DNA from 3 places in the Thalassotalea montiporae genome. Region 1 is predicted to be linked to each of the others. Evidence: predicted binding sites of a transcription regulator. Region 1 holds the regulator's gene; each other region holds the start of a gene.
The links. Region 1 encodes LexA, which represses DNA repair genes until DNA is damaged. Its sites were predicted from a motif close to TACTGTATNNNNATACAGTA; they were not measured.
Positions count from the first base shown of each region.

Region 2: ACSLUR_RS14040 (ImuA family protein) is a predicted target of LexA. The motif match lies at 1,542-1,561, and genes of this name have one in related genera.
Region 3: ACSLUR_RS00680 (DNA topoisomerase III) is a predicted target of LexA. The motif match lies at 2,725-2,744, and genes of this name have one in related genera.

Region 1 is NZ_JBQRUO010000007.1:143,608-148,079, reverse strand. It holds gene coxB (cytochrome c oxidase subunit II) at 1-1,117, opposite strand, end outside; gene lexA (transcriptional repressor LexA) at 1,687-2,301, opposite strand; gene ACSLUR_RS16980 (NAD-dependent epimerase/dehydratase family protein) at 2,435-3,457, opposite strand; gene tviB (Vi polysaccharide biosynthesis UDP-N-acetylglucosamine C-6 dehydrogenase TviB) at 3,468-4,472, opposite strand, start outside.
Region 2 is NZ_JBQRUO010000004.1:288,981-293,452, reverse strand. It holds gene ACSLUR_RS14050 (VC2046/SO_2500 family protein) at 1-184, shown strand, start outside; gene ACSLUR_RS14045 (YchJ family protein) at 487-981, opposite strand; gene ACSLUR_RS14040 (ImuA family protein) at 1,021-1,518, opposite strand; gene ACSLUR_RS14035 (trypsin-like serine protease) at 1,820-3,982, shown strand; gene ACSLUR_RS14030 (trypsin-like serine protease) at 4,163-4,472, shown strand, end outside.
Region 3 is NZ_JBQRUO010000001.1:149,450-153,921, reverse strand. It holds gene ACSLUR_RS00690 (sensor domain-containing diguanylate cyclase) at 1-1,380, shown strand, start outside; gene ACSLUR_RS00685 (hypothetical protein) at 1,473-2,567, opposite strand; gene ACSLUR_RS00680 (DNA topoisomerase III) at 2,796-4,472, shown strand, end outside.

The sequences.
Region 1 (4,472 bases):
GCGACATAGTTTCTAATTCTTGCTCGACAGTTGCCGCAGCGCTTTCGCCGCCAGCTAATGCATTGACGTCGCTCGCTTGAACACTCTCTCCTGTATTGTTACCCCAAGCATTACGCTCGTAGGTCACGACCGCCGCAACTTCTTTTAACGACAGTTGTTTACCAAAGGCTGGCATAGCGTTTTTACCGTTGAGGATAATCGCAATATGCTGGTCGATTTGATTTGGGTCAGTTGCAACAACACTGCCTTTAAGTGCGGGGAATGCTGGCGGTAAACCCAAGCCTGTTGGCTGATGACAAGCGGCGCAGTAGGCGGTATATGTGGTTTCACCGAGCTGCATTAGCTCATCCATCGAAACATTGGCGTTAAGCGAGGCAGCCTCCGCGGCTTTGGCATCAGCAATCAATTGCTTTTGCTCACTCACCCAAGTGGCATAGTCTGCCTCAGATTTAACCTCGACAACAATTGGCATGTAGCCATGATCTTTGCCGCAAAGCTCGGCACATTGGCCTCGATAGACACCAGGCTCGTCTACTCTAGTCCACGCTTCATTGATAAAACCAGGGTTGGCATCTTGCTTAACTGCGAAAGCAGGTACCCACCAAGAATGGATAACATCGTCAGAAGTAATTAAGAAGCGGACTTTTTTATTAGTGGGAATAACTAATGGTTTGTCTACTTCCAATAGGTAGTTTTCACCTTTTGTTTGACCACTGCCATCGCGATTGTCAAATTGTTCTCTTGGTGTCGAAAGCACCGAATAGAACTCAATACCTTGGTCAAAATATTTGTAATGCCACTTCCACTGAGAACCTGTAACTAAGATGGTAATGTCTGAGTTATCATTATCTTCCATCTCAATCAATGTGCTAGTGGCAGGCACTGCCATCGCGATGAGAATAACAATGGGAATGGCAGTCCAAAGTATTTCTACCTTGGTACTTTCATGGAAAGTTGCAGGCTTAACGCCTTTTGATTTGCGATGGAATACCATCGACCAAAACATTGCGCCGAACACTAAAATACCAATTACGGTGCATATCCACAGTACCAGCATATGAAGGTCATAAACCTCATTGCTGATTGCGGTAACCCCTTTGGTTAAGTTCAGCTCCATCTCCGCCCAAGCTGTGCTGGAAAACAACGTACTACTAAAAATGCTCCCCAAAAACAGCCAACCTAGGTTACGTCTTTTCACTCGACATCTCCTCTACCCTGTTGAATAACAAAGACATCAAAGCCGTCGATAGTAAAACTTTCGACGTGGGCTTACTTTGCAGATCGTGTTGTGATGTATGTTGTAATGTAGTTGTTGTGCGCACATCACTTATTCTTATGTTTTATTCGTTATTATTGTTTGCGCACTTTACAACCTAGAATTACTCAATTTTTAATCAAGATCTAGTGATTTATGATCAATTCTTATTATTTTTTCCTTATTTATCAGTAGAGTATGAGCTCTAATAAAAGAGCCCCGCGTCGATTAAATTATGTGCTATCAAGCGCTTGAGAGGGGATGCAGTCAACTAGAAAGTTTAGTAGTGATAGGTTTTTTGGACATAAAAAAGCCAACGAAATTCGCTGGCTTAATTAGAAAAATATAGGTCAGGTAACTAAACAAAAGACTATCAATCTATTCGTCTAGCTAATGATAAAAAAATAAACCTTGAAAAGAGATGCTTTATCTTACATCCAATCTGCATTTCGAATAACGCCAACAGCAATACCTTCAACGTTAAAGTGCTGACTGGTTAGATCAACTTCTATTGGTGCGAATTCTTCGTTCTCTGCATGCAGATAAACCACATTACCCTCGCGTTTAAAGCGCTTCACAGTAACATCATCTTCTACCCGCGCGACAATGACTTGGCCATTGTGAACATCAGTTGTTTGATGCACTGCCAATAAATCACCGTCCATAATACCGATGTCTTTCATACTCTCGCCGTTAACACGCAGCAAGTAATCTGCAGCCGGTTGGAATAAATTGCCATCAATTTGATAACGATCTTCTACGTGCTCTTGCGCCAATATTGGCTCACCAGCTGCAACTTGACCAATTAACGGTAAACCAGATTCTTCAACAAATGCATCGGCTAACCGGATACCACGTGAAGTACCTGGCAGCATTTCAATGTAGCCTTTCTTTGCTAGTGCTTTTAAGTGCTCTTCAGCAGCATTAGCTGATTTAAAACCGAAGAAGTCGGCAATTTCAGCTCGTGTTGGTGGCATGCCAGTATCAGCAATTTTATCTTTGATAAGCTCAAATATTTGAGATTGTCGTGCGGTTAATGGCTTCATAGCGATACAGGTCCTCTCCTGATATCCATACAGCATTACTGTAAGTATATACACACTGTATGGATATGCAAGACCAATTTAAAACGCACGATCTAGGCGAGAGAATATGCTGGCTTGCAATATTCCCAAAAGGCTAGGTTACATTCGCCAAATACCAAGGCATAGCTTCAAGAATACCTTGTTGAATACGATGGCTTGGATCGTATCCTAGTGCTGACTTTGCTTTAGAAACATCAGCTTGCGAGTGTCTAACATCACCCGCTCTAAAATCTCGATATTCAGGCTCTGTTGCAATCTGAACACTATTATCTGATAAGGCATGCTTGATAGATGCATAAAGCTCGTTGAGCGTCGTTCTATCGCCAAGTGCAACATTGTATACCGCGTTTTTCGCTTCAGCGGGCGCGGTGGCCGCTAGAATATTCATTTGTACGGTATTGTCGATATAGCAAAAGTCACGGCTGGTTTCGCCATCACCATTGATAAACACAGTGTCGCCTTTAATCATGGCAGCAGTCCATTTTGGAATTACCGCCGCATATGCGCCATCAGGATCTTGCCGGCAACCAAACACATTGAAGTAGCGTAAACCAATACAATTAAATTCATAAGCTCTAGCGTAGACATTCGCGTAAAGCTCATTAACGTATTTTGTTACCGCATAAGGGGAAAGTGGGCTGCCAATATTCTCTTCAACTTTAGGCAATGCCGGATGATCACCATAAGTAGAACTGCTGGCGGCATAAGTAAAGCTCGTAACATTTGCTTGTTTTGCTGCCTCAAGCATATTCAAGAAGCCTGTAACATTGGCTGCATTAGAGGTAATTGGATCTGCCAGTGAGCGCGGCACAGAGCCTAAAGCTGCTTGGTGTAAAACATAATCAACACCATCGCATACTTGTAAACAGGTGCTAACATCGCGAATATCGCCCTCTACAAACGTAAACGCCTGCCATTGCTCTGATGAAACGAGTTGTTTCACTTCTTCCAGGTTTTTTTGATAGCCTGTGGCGAAGTTATCAAGACCAACAACTCGTTGATCTAGTTTTAGTAAGGCTTCTAAAAGGTTAGAACCGATAAAGCCAGCAACACCTGTAATTAACCAAGTTTTAGGCTGCGCTTTCAATTCTTGGCATATTTGTTCGTACTTATTCATACACTCTGCTCTATAGACGCATATCAACTTGGTCTTTGGGAAGCACACACTTTAAGTCATACAAGACATGTGTCGCTTTACCTAACGCATGAATTTGCTCAGCCCCCATCGCTTTAAACTCGTCGTGTGCTACCGCCAAAATCACCGCGTCATAATCACCTTTTTTAGGCTCGGCAGTAAGCTTAATACCGTATTCTTCTTGCGCTTCTTCACAAGCACATAGCGGGTCAACAATATCAACATTTACGTTGTACTCTTTAAGTTCCTCAACAATATCAATCACTTTGGTATTGCGAAGATCAGGACAATTCTCTTTGAAGGTTAAGCCCATCACCAACACATGAGCCTGTTCTACTTGAATACGCTTTTTCAACATACCTTTGATAAGCTGTGAAACCACATAGTGCGCCATACCATCATTTAGGCGGCGCCCTGCAAGAATCATTTCAGGGTGGTAGCCCACTGATTGCGCTTTGTGTGTTAGGTAGTAAGGATCAACCCCAATGCAGTGCCCACCGACTAAGCCTGGGCGAAACGGTAAAAAGTTCCACTTGGTGCCCGCGGCTTCCAACACTTCTAACGTATCAATATCAAGCTTATTGAAAATAACCGATAGCTCGTTAATTAACGCGATGTTAACGTCACGCTGCGTGTTCTCGATGACTTTAGCAGCTTCAGCTACTTTAATAGACGAAGCTTTATAGGTGCCTGCCGTGATAATTGATGCATAGAGGGCATCGACTTTATCAGCGATTTCAGGAGTTGAGCCCGAAGTGACTTTTAAAATTGTCGGTAAGCGGTGAGTTTTGTCGCCAGGGTTAATACGCTCAGGGGAATAACCAGCAAAGAAATCCTGGTTCAGCGTTAAACCAGAGATTTTTTCAATAATCGGAATACAGTCTTCTTCCGTTGCCCCCGGATAAACGGTTGATTCATAAACGACAGTTGCACCTTTACCAATTACACTGCCAAGCATTTCTGATGCTTTGCGCAAGGGAGTTAAGTCCGGTTGGCG
Region 2 (4,472 bases), on a different contig from region 1:
TCATTGCCAAACTCGCAGTCTTTCTGGTTCAGAGGAGTTGGCAGGCACCAAAGAAAGTACCGTTTCTGAACCACAAGAGTCATCACCTAAACGTATGCAGCTTGATGCAAAAGGTTGGTTGAAATCGATTCAACATTCCTTAATTAAAACAGAGCAGCCGCTAATTACCGAGCAATTTGCCTAGTCACTTACTTGGCAACTCTTCTGCTTTTTAAATCTCTTTTTAATGCAAATTTCAATAAATACTTGATTATTCTGGCTGGTTAAAACGCTTATAAACTGCGTTGATATTTTTGAGATTAGCACAATTACTAACCTCAAAATGACGCCTTGCCAACATGGGTGCAGTTACTTAGGTTTTGCTTTGAGCATAAAACTTGTGTTTATGAATCTTTTTTCTGCGCCACAATTAACCAATCTATTTGTTCGTTTAATGTAATTCAAAGACTAGATTGCAGTATCTGGTGGGGCTTTGTTGTTGACTAGTTATCTTGCGCAGCACTTTTTGTACTTCTTACCGCTTAAGCAAGGGCAAGGATCGTTTCGTTTAATGGTTGCTATTTGTTCGTGCTTGATAATTTCACCATCGTGATAGCGCCATTGCTCGTTTTCTTTAATAAAGTTTGAACACTCACGCATTTCGTAAACTCCATCTTGGTGTAGATAAAATGCAGAAAACTCCACTTGGGCAGGTTGTGCTAATGGGTTGTGTTGATGAACAGTTAAACGTAGCCAAATATTTTCTTTAGCCCATTCTTCAATGTCTGATACGGAATTTGTTTGTTGGCTTTCTTGTGTGTATGTATCGAATATATATTGAGCGTGGCACTCTGAGTATGCTGAGAATCTAGAGCGCATTAACTGCTCTGCGTTGACTGGCAGTTTAGCTCCAGTTAGGAAAGGCTGGCAGCACAACGAAAAAGTCATGCCCGAACCACACGGGCAGGCTTTATCTTTGTTTACATTATCTATATTTGCCAAGGGAACATCCGGTAAAGAAAAAACCTTATTTTACGTGAATTAGTGCCTCAACAAAACACAGTGTGTTTTACCTAGATGAGCTAAATCCTGCAATTGTACTTGTTGCTCTGTGTTTAGTTGCGCATTAATAAGGACAACAGCTGCACAATTACCTTTCGTTAAGGCTTTTTCAATATTGGTATGTGCCACATTAACCTTATTGGCATGAACCCAAAGCACATTTTGGGTTTTCATTTTAGCTTGAGTAAGCGTATTCGCTGAATGTTGGCTTATACGCTTGTCACCGTAGTGATGCGAATTATGTGTTGTGGATTTATAAAAATCATCGAACGCATGGCTATCGCTGCTAATCACTAATACCCATTTATGACTCTCGCTGAAGCGTTGGCTTAGCAAGCTAATTTGCTGTTCTATACCCGTAGAGTCATTAACGATTTTCTCTTCAAACCAAGGGGTTAGTTGGTAAAGGTTACTTACTGAAGTTGCTTCATTGTTATCAATCGTTGTTTCACGTGTTGTTATTGGCTGTACTTTCATGCTGAAGTTCCTCGGTATAGAAATACTGTATAAATAAACAGTATATCTATTTTTGTTTAATTGCAAGTGTTGCTTGAATAAAGTTTGTTCAATTTTTTTGGGGGGATTAAAGCTTGCTGCCGCGCGGCGATTGATGCTAAGCGAAGCTAAATCAATTAAGCCGTTTTACTCGTCTGATATGCTGTGCCTTTGTAGCGATGTATAATTTCCGCGCTAATTTTTTGTCAGCTTTATAAGCATTATCCGTGTTCGCGGCGCTAATAAGGCTTGTGGTGGCAGTCTTATTAATTAGGAACCTTCGATGAAAATCTTCTCAGTGATTGTGGCAAGCACCGTAATTTTAATGACGAGCTCTACAATTGCGAAAAACGTCAACTCGTTGATCAAACCAAGAATTGTCGGTGGCCAAGTGGCAACTCAAGGTGATTGGCCATGGGTGTCGGCTTTGGTCATTACTAATGAGCAACCTTTATCGTTGCTAATTGCAAAAGACGGTGAAGTTGCAACTCAGCCATTTATGTTTAGTCCGCAAGGCGAGGCTAGGGGCGAAATTATTGATTGCGGGCTAGGCGCAAAGGCATGTACCAACGCTCAGGGTAAAATTTGTTTTATGGAGCGTGGTGAGGTGCCATTTGCCACTAAAGTTAATCACTGTGAAGCTGGAGGTGGCATAGGTGCAATTATTTATAACAATGCGCCTGGGCCAATATTAAGTGGCACTTTGTATCCAGATTTTGTTGGTACTATCCCTGTTGTTGCGATATCTCAAGAAGACGGTCAAGCATTTAAAGATGGTCTATTGGGTAGTCAAGTAGAAGTATCTGTGACAACGATAGTCGATGGTGCTCAAACATCATTTTGTGGTGCTAGCTTTTTAGGTGGCAAGTGGCTACTGACTGCATCGCATTGCGTGGATGGTGAAACAACTGACTCATTTAAAGTGAATATTGGTGAGTATGATTTATCTGATGGAGCCCAAAATGCACGTTCCGTTGCTCGCATCTATATGCATCCTGAATATGATCCTATTGCGCTTAATAACGATGTTGCATTGATTGAGTTAACAGAAGCAGCTAACGTTACGGCGGTTAACTTGGCGTCAAAAATTACCACTGATAATGCAGCGCTAGATCATCAAACGGTGACAGCGATGGGGTGGGGTGATCGTACGGGCTATCAGCCGGGGGAAGAGCATTTAGTTGATATTCCAGATGTATTACATCAAGTAGATTTAGAGTTGCTTACCAACCTTGAATGCAATACGACGTTAGTTAATTCCTTGATTGGCCCAGATAGTGACCCTAATCAAGGTGGAGTATCCGATAAAATGCTTTGTGCTGCGGTAGCTGGAGGTGGCAAAAGTTCATGCCAAGGCGACAGCGGTGGACCACTCGTACTAAATACAAACCAAGGTTGGCAACAAGTAGGCATTGTTAGTTGGGGGATTGGCTGCGCCGCTGATGGCTACCCAGGCGTTTATGCGCGTGTCGCGGAATTTAACGATTGGATTGATGGCATCTATCAAGGTATTGCTATTGAACAACATGCTGATTTTCATGTTGTTGGGGTTAATCGTACAGAAACCGCTTTAGTCAGAGTGTCTAACAACAGTGGGCAGGCTGTTAATCTTAACTATTCAATTGTCGGCGATTTGAGTTTTACTATTACTGATGGTGAGTGTTCGTCGCTGGCTATCGGCGCAAGTTGTGACTTAACAATCACTTATCAGCCAACTGAAGTTGATGATCATAGCGCAAGGTTAACAATCACTGCAGACGATACTGGCGTGAAAACAAGTTCCGCTTATTTGTCAGGACAAGCGATTGCTCCTATGCCGAGCTTTGACAATAGTCTGGCATCGGGTAAGGAAGTTAATTGGTATAGCGGTGGCCAACAAAACTGGCAGCAGAACACGAGTAATAGCAGTATTGAAAGCGGCGCTATTGAGCATAATCAATTAAGCATTGTGATGGCTCAAATTGAAGGTAAGGGAGAGCTAAGTTTTGAATGGGCGGTATCTTCAGAAGCCAACACTGAGAATTCAAGCGATCCATATGATGCACTTTATCTATTCATTAATGGGATTGAGTATAACCTTATCTCAGGTGAGCAAGACTTCGCGGCATTAACCTATACACTTGAAGGTGAACGAAACCGCGTGACTTGGGTATATCGCAAAGATCAGGAAACATCGGCAGGTAACGATAAGGCGTACTTGCGAAATATAGTGTTTACCGCAACAGAAGAGTCGGGTACTGACCTCGTTCCGCCAACACCATCAACCCCAAGTACGCCGAGCACACCATCTACACCGGCTCCGCCAACGGCACCAGAAACCGAGTCATCAACAGGCTCTTCTGGTGGAGGTTCAATAGCATGGTTATTGTCACTTTCCCTTTTATTGTTTTTCAGGCGAAAAGGGCAGTTTAGCTGGCCAAATATTCTGCCAACTTATAAAAGGTAACTTATCCTATATTTTATAGTTCGTTATTACTGCTTCATTGGCGTCTGTTTTTTACGAATCATTAGGGGTGGCATTTAAAGCTTACCTTTATATAAATTGTAAAATTTTTCGACTTTTTTGCTTTAAACCTCGTAGAGGATCTATTAAGGTGAGTTTGGAAATTTTGTTAAGGAAGTGTAAATGAAAAGATATGGGATAGCGGCAATCAGTGCGGCATTAATGGTAGCTTACCCTGTGGTAGCCAAAAACACTAATCCACTGGTAAAGCCGAGAATTGTTGGTGGTGAGCAGGCGGTGAATGGCGATTGGCCATGGATGTCGGCGTTAGTGTTTACTGGCGAAGAGCTAACAACCTCATTGGAAGTATCGGGCACAAGCTATGATACTGGCCCGTTTACCAATAGCCCAGCAGGTCAGGCAAGCGGCGAGCTTGTTGATTGCGGCATTGGCGATCAAGCTTGTAGCGATGCACAAGACAAAGTTTGTTTAA
Region 3 (4,472 bases), on a different contig from region 1:
AAAAAGGAACTGTATTCTCTAATAAAAGAAGATGCGAAGATTTTTGAATTTTTACAGTCTGGCGCCACAGATGGCATGTGGTATTGGGATCTAGAGCAACCCGAAAATGAATGGATGAGCGATCGATTTTGGACTGAACTTGGCTATGATCCGACTAAAAAATCGCATCTCGCTTCAGAGTGGCAAGATATTATCAACCAAGATGATCTGCAGCTAGCATTAGAGAACTTTCAAAAGCACTGCGACGATCCAAACCATCCTTACGATCAAGAGGTGCGTTATCGTCACAAAGATGGCTCCACCGTTTGGATTCGCTGTCGCGGCATCGTTATTCGCAATAGCGACAACCAACCCTATCGCATGCTTGGTGTCCACAGCAATATCACCGCACTAAAAGAGAGTGAAGCACTCTACCGAACAAGCCTTAAGAAAATCGATCATGCCTATACGTCAGTTAAATTGGCACTGGAAGAAAGTGAGCGACTATTTGAAATGGCACCAGACGCAAACTTAAAGCTGGATGTCCGTGGCAATATTATTAAAGCTAACCAGCAAGCAGAAGAGTTATTTGCCTGCCCTCGCAACAAACTAGAGCAGCTAAGTGTTTTTAGTTTAGTGCCACTTGCTAAACTAGAAAAATACCAACAAGCGTTCAGAAAATATTTCGATCCTTGCTATACCGGAGACAGCCTATTTAAAAAATCACTGGCCATTCTCGATTACGCTGGTCGCCCACTAACTATTGAGGTAACGCTTAACCTAATTCCGACAAGAGCAGGGAAAATCGCACTTGCGACCATACGTGATATTTCGGAAAAAGAAGCCCTAATTCAATCGCTGCAACACCAACTTGAAGAAAACCAAAAGCTACACGCTTTGGCCTTATCCGACCCTTTAACCAAAATTTTCAATAAGCGTCACTTTAACAATATGATGCTAGAAGAGCACAATAAAGCGGTTCGTCATCAGCAACGTTTATCCTTGATCCTCTTCGACATTGACTACTTTAAAGCAGTGAATGACAACTATGGTCACGATGTTGGCGACAAAGTGTTAATGCAACTAACCCAGTTAATTAAACAATTTGTACGTGAAGAAGACACCTTTGCCCGAATTGGCGGTGAAGAATTTGCCATTATTACGCCATTTACCAACACAGATGCAGCGTTAACTATCGCCGAACGTATTGTCGAAGAGTGCGCTAAGCACCCGTTTGTGATTAACGACCAACAACAAATAAACATCACGGTTAGTGTTGGTACCGCTTCCCTTTCCAGCACAGATAAAACTTGGTCACCATTATTTGAACGTGCTGACAAAGCGCTATATCAAGCAAAACGTTTGGGCCGCGACCAAGTTCAAGTTAGCGCGCTTTTTTAAGCTAAGGTTTTACATTAGAGTTTTTAAGTGAGTACTTTAGTCGCAATACTCGCGCAGCCACGCACGTTGTTAATGCGTTAGCATCTTATGGGTTAGCTCGCAGTTGCTAAGCGTATTGGCGCAGCCAAAGCTTCAGACAATTGCTGTTTTAGTTGTTCTGGCTTATCGACAGCAAGCCAAAGCTTGTTAACTGGCTCTGGCATTTGTCCCATCATTGCCATATAAGTTTGTGGCTCGCTAAACACCAGCTCAATATTGGCAGCTTTGCCTTTCTCCTTACCTTTATATGTGTCAGTGCCTGTGGCCTTCGCTTTACCAAGCAGTAATTGCTCTTTATTGTCTGCTTGCTGAAAATCACCTAAATTGACCTCTGCAATCGCTTTAACGTCAATCACAATAAAACTCCAAAAGGCAGCATTAACCACTAGTTTGTCTCCTAATAGGTAAACAGAGTAATGCCTTGCGATACGATGATTTGCCGTACTAAAAATAACGCTATAGAAGAAAAAACTGGCAACAATAATCGCCACAAGCTCGCTCCAGCCTGCCAATAACCAATAACAGCTTGTGCCAAGCACTACACAGCCTGTGAGCAATGACAACCAATGCCAACGCTGAGTGGAATTTACCTGTAACTGCGCCAGCGCCTTTGCGTGGTTACGCGAGAATTTTGGAATAGCGTAATACCAACTAGCCGGCTCCCATGCAAATGGCACAGCTAGGGTTAATTTCTTATCATCATTTTGGTACTGATTAAACGCATGAACGCGCGGATCGCCACTTAGCTTTCTGGCCTGCCATAGGCCTTTTACTATGGTCACCATTAAATACAATTCGATAATCAGCAAAACACCGATAATTGGATAGCGCAAATACGTAATAAACTCGAAATATTCAGCAATGTTGCTAGGAAAGCTGTAGCGAGCGCATAACGCGCTTAATGAAAAGATCAGTAACATTTTCCAAGGCTTTTGCTGACCGGCCTTAATCACCCAAAACCAATACAACACAGGTAAGAAAATAAAGTAGCCAAATACCGCCAACAGCAGCGGCGACATGGCAACTAGGTTTTCAACCGTCAGTGTAGAGCTGACCACCAACTGCTCTGGCAATAACTGAAAGCCTGCGGTAAATACCACTAGGGCGGTCAATAAGAATTGCAGTCTTTTTTTAACAGGGGTGCGCATCGCTTCATCCTTGAATAATTTTTATAAGTGTTCCTTATCAGTCGCAGGGCATAAAAATTTATTACACCATTGCCTTTAATTTATTGCGCCCCTAATTTATTCCGCAAGTACCTATAGCTTATTGATTACCGATAACTATTCTTGCTACCACCTTAGCAACTGGATATTTAACCAGTATCAAGTTACACTCGCTTTATCACTCTATTAGCACTTGTTTAACTCCACTTGATGAAGCTGTATATCGCCGAAAAACCTAGCCTAGGACGAGCCATCGCTGATGTGCTCCCCAAACCGCATAAGAAACAGCAAGGTTATATTCAAGTAGGCAACGGCGATATTGTCACTTGGTGTATTGGCCATATTTTGGAACAAGCTGAGCCTGAAGCTTATGGTGAGCACTATAAGAAATGGCAACTTGAACATCTGCCGATAATTCCAGAGAGTTGGCAATTAAAACCTAAGTACAAAACCAAAAGTCAATTAACCGTGATCCGTAATTGGCTGAAAAAAGCGGATGAAGTTATTCACGCAGGCGATCCTGACAGGGAAGGCCAGCTATTAGTCGATGAAGTGCTTAATTATTTAAAGCTCAATAAAACGAAAACCTCAGCGGTAAAGCGTCTATTAATTAGCGACTTAAACCCAGCCGCAGTGAAAAAAGCCCTTAGCCAATTGAAATCTAATCAAGCTTTTATGCCGCTATCGGTTTCAGCGTTGGCACGCAGCCGCGCCGATTGGCTTTATGGCATTAACCTGACCCGAGCACTGACGATTCAAGGGGGCAAGGCGGGCTATCAAGGGGTATTGTCGGTCGGCAGAGTACAAACCCCCGTGTTGGGCTTAGTGGTCAATCGCGATCGCGAAATTACCAACTTTGTTAGTAAGCCTTTTTATGAAGTGGAAGCCGAATTATCACTCAACCAGAGCACGCTTAACCAGAACACAGATAGCCAAGCCACATCTGCGCCAAACATCATGGCCAAATGGCAACCGAGTGAAGCCTGCCAGCCTTATCAAGATGAAGACGGACGGGTTGTGGTAAAAGCGCTGGCAGAAAATGTGGTGAGCCGCATTCACCAGCAAGCAGCGCAAGTCACTGAGCTGATAAAGCAAGACAAACAACAAAACGCACCACTGCCGTATAACTTGTCTGCCCTGCAAATTGATGCGGCTAAGCGCTATGCAATGAATGCTAAATTAGTGCTAGACGTTTGTCAGGCACTGTATGAAAAACACAAGCTGATCACTTACCCAAGATCAGATTGCCGTTATTTACCTACCGAGCATTTTAGCCAAGCACCGCAAATACTTGCCGTGCTCAAAGACAGCCAACTGCCGCTGGCAAAGCAGTTAAGCGATGCCGATCCCAAGCGTAAAAGCCGTGCTTGGCAAGACAGTAAAGTAGGCGCTCATCACGCGATTATCCCTACCACCAAATCGCCAGCTAAGCTTAATTTAAACAATTTTGAGAAAAATATTTATCAACTGATTTGCCGCCAATATGCTGCACAGTTTTTTCCTGCTTATTGCTATCAGCAGATTAAAGCGAGTTTTTCAATTGCCGGCGGGTTATTTACCGCTAGCACTAACATAGTGTCACAACTGGGTTGGAAATCGCTCTTTACTCCCTCCCAAAATAGCAAAGGAGGAAGCACGAAAGCAGAGCAAGCTAAATCTACCAGTAACAAAGCAGATGACGGTGAACAGCAAAATAACAACCCTGCCCTCGCAACCTTAACCCAAGGGCAAACCTTATTTTGCCAACAAGGGCATTTACGAGAGAAGCAAACCGAGCCACCGAAGCATTTTACCGATGCATCTTTGCTTGCCGCCATGACGGGGATTGCCCGCTTTGTCACCGACAAATCGCTTAAAGCCATTTTAAAAGAAACCGACGGTCTAGGC